One region of the Arthrobacter sp. efr-133-TYG-104 genome, then DNA from elsewhere that is predicted to be linked to it. Evidence: riboswitches for the same ligand, from Rfam matches in the RefSeq annotation. Region 1 holds a riboswitch; each other region holds the start of a gene.

The links. Region 1 has a riboswitch for S-adenosylmethionine ahead of metX (homoserine O-acetyltransferase MetX). Riboswitches for the same ligand answer to the same signal wherever they lie in the genome.
Region 2: another riboswitch for S-adenosylmethionine. It lies ahead of QRN04_RS17865 (DUF1737 domain-containing protein); the one in region 1 lies ahead of metX (homoserine O-acetyltransferase MetX).
Region 3: another riboswitch for S-adenosylmethionine. It lies ahead of QRN04_RS07095 (aminotransferase class V-fold PLP-dependent enzyme); the one in region 1 lies ahead of metX (homoserine O-acetyltransferase MetX).

The regions. Positions count from the first base shown of each region.
Region 1 covers NZ_JARVTA010000001.1:468,709-470,964, forward strand. Annotated here, with positions in the region: gene QRN04_RS02115 (bifunctional o-acetylhomoserine/o-acetylserine sulfhydrylase) at 1-799, shown strand, start outside; SAM riboswitch class IV at 944-1,059, shown strand; gene metX (homoserine O-acetyltransferase MetX) at 1,076-2,197, shown strand.
Region 2 covers NZ_JARVTA010000037.1:18,499-20,754, reverse strand. Annotated here, with positions in the region: gene QRN04_RS17875 (O-succinylhomoserine sulfhydrylase) at 1-66, opposite strand, end outside; gene QRN04_RS17870 (rhodanese-like domain-containing protein) at 67-477, opposite strand; gene QRN04_RS17865 (DUF1737 domain-containing protein) at 474-740, opposite strand; SAM riboswitch class IV at 753-864, opposite strand; gene QRN04_RS17860 (carboxymuconolactone decarboxylase family protein) at 1,005-1,487, shown strand; gene QRN04_RS17855 (aminodeoxychorismate lyase) at 1,522-2,256, opposite strand, start outside.
Region 3 covers NZ_JARVTA010000007.1:11,014-13,269, forward strand. Annotated here, with positions in the region: gene QRN04_RS07095 (aminotransferase class V-fold PLP-dependent enzyme) at 1-1,290, opposite strand, end outside; SAM riboswitch class IV at 1,320-1,433, opposite strand; gene hisN (histidinol-phosphatase) at 1,632-2,256, opposite strand, start outside.

The sequences.
Region 1 (2,256 bases):
CGCCCATGAGGCCGGCGTGCCGCTCATCGTGGACAACACCTTGTCCACTCCCTATTTGATCCGTCCCATCGAGTGGGGCGCGGACATCGTGGTTCATTCGGCCACCAAGTACCTCGGCGGCCACGGCTCGGCGATAGCCGGTGTGATCGTGGACTCCGGCAACTTCGACTTCGGCAAGGATCCGGAGCGCTTCCCCGGATTCAACACCCCGGATCCCAGCTACAACGGCCTGGTTTACGCGCGCGATCTCGGGAAGGACGGGGCACTCGGCGCCAACCTTTCCTACATTCTGAAGGCACGTGTGCAGTTGCTCCGCGACCTCGGGTCCGCGGTGTCCCCGTTCAACGCCTTCTTGATCGCACAAGGGCTGGAGACGCTGAGCCTTCGCGTCGAGCGTCACGTCGCCAACGCCACTAAAGTGGCGCAATGGCTGGAAGCCCACGACGACGTCGAGGCCGTCGCCTACGCTGGCCTGCCGTCCAGCCCTTGGTACGACCGCGGCCGCAAGTACGGCCCCTTGGGCACGGGCGCGGTGGTGGCCTTCACCATCAAGGGTGGAGTGGAGGCAGGCAAGCGCTTCGTGGACGGCCTGGAGCTGCACTCCCACGTTGCCAACATCGGCGACGTTCGCTCCCTGGTGATCCACCCGGCGTCGACCACCCACAGCCAGCTCACCGCCGAGCAGCAGGCCGTCGCGGGCGTCAACCCCGGATTGGTGCGCTTGTCCGTGGGCCTGGAGCACGTCGATGACATCATCGCCGACCTCGAAGCCGGGTTCCGGGCCGCCAAGGGAGCCTGACCGCGTACGAACGCCGCCCGCCGATGATTATTCGGTGGGCGGCGTCCAGGCCTAGCTTTGGGAGAACAAGCCGCACCCAAAACGTCACACTGGTGTCACAATCTTCGCCTGAAGAGGGATGTTCTTCCTAAACTCTACGTATTAGGTCATGAGTGCCAGCACACAGCCCCGGCTTGCTGGCCGGCAACCCTCCTCCGCGGTGGGGTGCCCCGGGTGAGGACCTGGCCCGTCGCACGCAAGGCGACTGGCAAGTGCGAGGTTTAGGTGTCGAAGGAAATGACCATCAGTGCTATAGCCATTCCCACTTACGGAAAAGAAGACGGAACGGTCCGCTACGCCCGGATAGGTTCGTTGGAACTTGAGGCGGGCGGGTACCTCCCGGATGTCGTCTTAGGTTACGAAACGTGGGGGAGCCTGAACCCGGATCGATCCAACGCGGTGCTGGTCCAGCATGCCCTCACCGGAAGCACCCACGTGGCTCGGGGGAGTACGGACGAGGAAGGTTGGTGGGAGCAACTCGTCGGTCCAGGTGCGACCATCGACACCGACAGATTCTTTGTTGTCTCCATCAACATCGTGGGCGGTTGCTACGGGAGCACGGGGCCATCCAGCCAGGCTCCCGACGGGAAACCGTGGGGATCGCGGTTTCCGCTGATCACGCTCCGGGACAGCACCGAAGCCGAGGCCCGGCTCGCCGACGTCCTGGGTATCGATGCCTGGCACGCCGTACTCGGAGGTTCCATGGGCGGGGCCAGGGCCCTTGAATGGGCCATTACGTTTCCCGAACGCGTCAAGCGCTGCGCCGTGATCTCCGTGGGTGCCTACAGCACGGCGGAGCAAATCGCCTTTGCCCAGTCCCAGACCCTTGCGATCCGGCAGGACCCGCACTTCAACAACGGGGACTATTACGACGGCCCGGCCCCCGAGAACGGGTTGGCCTTGGCGCGGCGCATAGCGCACATCACCTATCGTTCAGCCTTGGAGTTGGACCTTCGCTTCGGCAGGCAAGCCCAGCCCAAGGAAGCCCCGCTTGTTGCACCGGTACTCGGGGAGCGGGGGCGCTACCAAGTGGAAAGCTACCTGGACCACCAGGGTAAGAAGTTGGTGCAACGCTTTGACGCCAACAGCTACATCGCCATCACTGAGGCCTTGATGTCCCATGACGTCACCCGTGGCCGTGGTGGTCTGCAGAAGTCCCTGTCCCGCGCAACGGCGGAATTCTTCGTGGCCGCAGTGGACACCGATCGGCTGTACTTCCCGGCGCAATCACGCGAACTTGCCGCTGCCCTGCCAGGTGATGTTCCGGTCCATGTCATCGAGGCGCCGATCGGGCATGACGGCTTCCTGACGGAAATCGGGCAGCTGTCAGAGCAGCTCGGTGAAGCCTTCTTCAGCTGAGAAGCCGCTTGCAACAATTCGTCGTTTTCGGTCTCCTTCCATGACTTTCAAGGGCTTCA
Region 2 (2,256 bases), on a different contig from region 1:
GTCGAGTCCGCCGCGCACTGCCTGGGTGTCCGGGCTCAAGTTGGCGGTATCGGGATTAAAAGTCACTTAGTCGTTCCCCAAATTCGTCGGCAGCCCACGGTTTTTCCAGCCGTTGACGGTCCGCTCGCCGTAGCGGTCCGGCACGCCTTCGAAGCCTTCAAGGACGTTGTAGGCAGTGAAGCCGGCCTGCGTAGCGGCGATGGCCGCGGAGACGGAGCGATGTCCGCTGCGGCAAAGGAAGACCAGTTCCACGCCGTCGCCCTCGGGCGCTTGCTGCTGGAGTTCTTCGAGGAAGCCCGGATTCGGGATGCCGCCAGCGAAGTTCCACTGGATGAAGAGGGGATCGTTTTCCGTGGCTTTGGTGTCCGGGATCCCGATGTGTGCCCACTCGCCCTCGGTGCGGACGTCCACCAGTATGGCGCCTTCTTGGAGCTTGGCCCACGCGTCTTCAGGAGTCAGGTCACCTGCGTAGCTCATGCGTGGCCCTCGAACGCTTCTTCGTCTTCGTAGTTCTCCAACTGGTCCACGGCATTGGCGACGGCGGCGTCCGCAGTCGCGATGGCGGCGGGGAGCACCACGGCTTGGGCGACGATGACGCTTTCCCCGTTGAACGTGGCAGCCGGGCTTCCGTGGAGCACGTATCCCTCGGCCAACGCGGCGGAAATCCGTTCACAGAATTCACGGGTGTCCGGGCCGGTCACCAGCCGGTAGGCAAGTTTTTCTTCGGTGGGTTCAGGCATGGTGCTTCTCCTCGATCACGCTTGCAGTTCGAATTGTCGATACGCCGAGTAGTCACCTGAGGCACCCCGCCGGAGAGAGGGTTGCCGACCAGCAAGTCAGGGCTTGGCGCTGGTGCTCATTACTCTGGAAAAACGTAACATCCGCGAGGACACCGGCGCACTCGGAGGGCCTGAAGCAACCGTCATGTTGCGTAATCGGAGCCTGCCCAAGCGTCGTTTTCTTACGTCCCGCTGGGTTCGGCGGCGTTGCGCTAGGCTCCAACCATGCCCGAACAAGAAGGAAAACCCCGGCTCGCCGGATATTTGGACAAGCAGCAGCCGGACCTCTACGCCACGCTCAGCCACTATTCCCAGCAGCTCGTTGAGGAAGCCGACCGGCAGGGCCTCCCACGCCTGACCCTGGAACTCATCAACTACCTCTCCTCCCAGATCAACGGGTGCGCTTTCTGTTTGGACCTCCATCACCGCCGTGCCTTGAAACTTGGTGAGACGGAACAGCGGCTCTCCCTGGTTGCTGTCTACAAGGAGGTGCCATTATTCGAAGCAGCGGAAGTGGTGGCGATGGAAATCGCCGAGCAGATCACCCGTATGAGCTCGTCCCGGCCCAGCCCCGAGTTGTTCGAGCGAGCGCGGCAGCACTACACGGACGAGCAGATCAGCGTTATCTGCATGGCGGCGATCGGAATCAACGCGTTCAATCGGCTGTCCATTCTCAGCGAGCACCCTGTGCGGGCCAGCAAGAAATAGCGCGCGGCGTCCTGACCTGGTTTGAGGTCGGGGTTTACTCGATCCCGGCAAACAACTCATTCAGTTCGGCGGTGAGTTGCTTCCGCACATCGGGAGCGCCCACCTCTTTGCCGTTGATGTGGTTCACGGGCGCGATCAGCCGGATGCTCGAAATGAGCCAGACGGCATCGGCGTCGAACAGGTCCTGCGGTTCCAACGGACCATAACCGAGTTCCCAGCCAGCCGCCTTGGCCGCTGCAAAGAGCGCCCCTTGCGAGGTTCCCGGGAGGATGCCGCTGTCCAGCTGGGGAGTGATCAGGCGCCGAACCGTCCTGGCTGAACCTTCGCCGTCGTCCACTGTCTCCAAGTGCGCCAAAAGGACCGTGGAGGTGGGGCCTTCCAAAACGCGGCCGTCAGTGGACGTGAAAATCGCGTCGTCCGCGCCCTGTTTGTGCGCGTACCGAAGCGCCGCCATGTTCACGGCATAGGACAGGGTCTTGGCCCCAAGCAACAGCCACGGTGCGCGCTCGCCGGCTTCCGTATCAAAGCCACGGTCCAAAAGTACGACGTCGATACCCGTCTCGCGTTGCCGGCGACTACCTGCAGGGGAGGGTGAAGCCTGCACCCAGCAGGTGGGGCTCGAGGCACCCTCGACGCCGCGGGTCACGAGCAGCTTGACCACGACTTCGTCTTCCTCCGGGGTAGGGACCGGATGGACCTGGCGGAATTCATTGATGGCGGTGGAAATGGCTTTGCGCCACGCGTCCTGCCCAGGTAATTCCAAGTCCAG
Region 3 (2,256 bases), on a different contig from region 1:
GTAGTCCCAGCCAAGACCGTTGCGTTTGAGTTCCCTGATCCCGGCAAGGAGCCGCGCGGCATCCTCGAGCCGGGAGCCGACACCGAAGCTTGCGCGAAGTGACCCGGAGGGCAGGCCGAGGCGCTTGAGCAGCGGGTGCGCGCAGAACCTGCCGTCGCGTAGGCCGACGCCGTGCTCGGCGGCCAGGAATGCTGCCACGAGCCCGGCGTCGAACCCTTCCACGGAGAAATTGACGACGCCGATGGTGTCCTCGGAATCACTGAAGATCCGATGCACGGTTACGCCATCGATGCCTTCCAGCCCCTCTATGAGGTAGGAGCGGATTGCTGCCTCATGGGCGTGCCATGCGTCTTGGTCCAGGTCCGCTAACACCTGCGTTGCACGGGCGAGCGTGGCAGCGCCCAAGACGTTGGGGGAGCCGCCTTCGTGCCGTGCCGGACCGGTGGCCCAACTGACCGAATCCAACCGGGCTTCGCGTACCGCCCCGCCACCTGCGAGGTGAGGTGTTCCGGCGTCGAGCCAATCAGGACGGCCCACCACAACGCCTGCCCCAAAAGGCGCATAAAGCTTGTGACCGGAGAACACAAGGTAGTCCACATCCGCTTGGGTGATGTTTATGCGCCGGTGCGGAGCCAGTTGGGCAGCATCAACCACAATCCTGGCACCGTGTTCGTGGGCAAGATCCGCGAGTTCCGCGATGGGAAGGATCTCGCCGGTCACGTTCGATGCGCCCGTCACGGCAAGCAGCGATACCCCTCCTTGGCTGAGCTCGTTCCGGAGCTTGTCCACGGTGGCCGCAAGCGTTGCCTCGGCAACGACGCTGCGGTGCGGAACACCTTGCCATGGGAGCAAATTGGCGTGGTGTTCTATGTCGAGGTAAAGGACTTCCCCAACGAATTCACCATCCAGTTGTGGAAGGCAGCCTGCCAGCAGGTTTAAGGAATCTGTGGTGTTGCGCGTGAAGATGACGGAATCGTCCGGGCGTCCGCCAACGAATTCACGGACCACGTTCCGGGAGTTCTCGTAGACCGACGTACTTATCTGGGAGGCGTAGCCGGCGCCCCGGTGGACGCTGGCATAGTACGGCAGAATCTCATTGAGATACGCGGAGACAACGGTCAAGGCCGGCGCAGAGGCGCCGTAGTCCAGGTTTGCATACCGTGCGTGGCCGCCCTGAATCAGCGGCGCCTGCAATTCTGCCCCTGTTACTGCGGCGAGGGGGCGGGCTGCGAGGACGTTGCCAGCTGGGGTGTTGGATGGGGCTGCGGGATTTAACGTGACAGTACTCATGGGACCTCACTCAAGAGGGACCCCGGTTGGGGTCGCGCTTGCCGAATCCGTTCCGGACCGGCCAGGTCGTCACCCGGGGCACCCCACCGCGAATGGAGGGTTGCCGGCCAGCAAACCGGGGTTTTGCGCTGGCACTCGTGACCTCTCTCTAGGCTAGGGCACCCCGCACAGGGCTGACAAAGCCACCACAATTGTTAAGCGCTTTGTTACGTTTAGGACGAAAAATCGGATGAACGGCGAATATAACGACGGCGGATGCCCGGTAAGGGGGGCGTCCGCCGTCGAATATTTGGTCAAAGCCGGGTGTTACCGTCGGAACGTACTCCGGTAATGAGCGCTCGTCAGAGGAGATCGTCCAGGGCCGGGTTTAGCGTTTTGAGGACCTCCGAATGCAGGATCGAGTTGGTGGCTAACGCGTTGCCGCCAAAGGGCCCGTCCTCACCTTCCAAAGAGGTGAAGCGACCTCCGGCCTCGGTAACGATCGGAACGAGTGCTGCCATGTCGTAAAGGTTCAATTCCGGTTCGCAGGCGATATCAACGGCGCCCTCCGCTACCAGACAATAGGACCAAAAGTCGCCGTAAGCGCGGGTGCGCCAGACCTCCTCGGTCAACCCAAGGAACTCATCAAGGTTGCCTCGCTCTTTCCATCCGGACAGACTTGAATACGACATGGAGGCGTCGGCCAGTCGCGAAACGTTGGAAACCTTCAGTCGCGTGGCAGCTGCCAAGGAGCGCCCCATGTAGGCACCCATATCTTTTGCGGCCCACCAACGCTTGCCTAGTGCCGGTGCGCTCACGACGCCAACAACCGGTTCCCCCTCATCCACCAGGGCGATCAACGTTGCCCAGACCGGCACGCCGCGGACAAAATTCTTGGTCCCGTCGATGGGGTCGATGATCCAACGGCGCGATCCATGGCCGCTGCTGCCGAATTCTTCGCCCAAAACCGCATCACGGGGGCGGGAG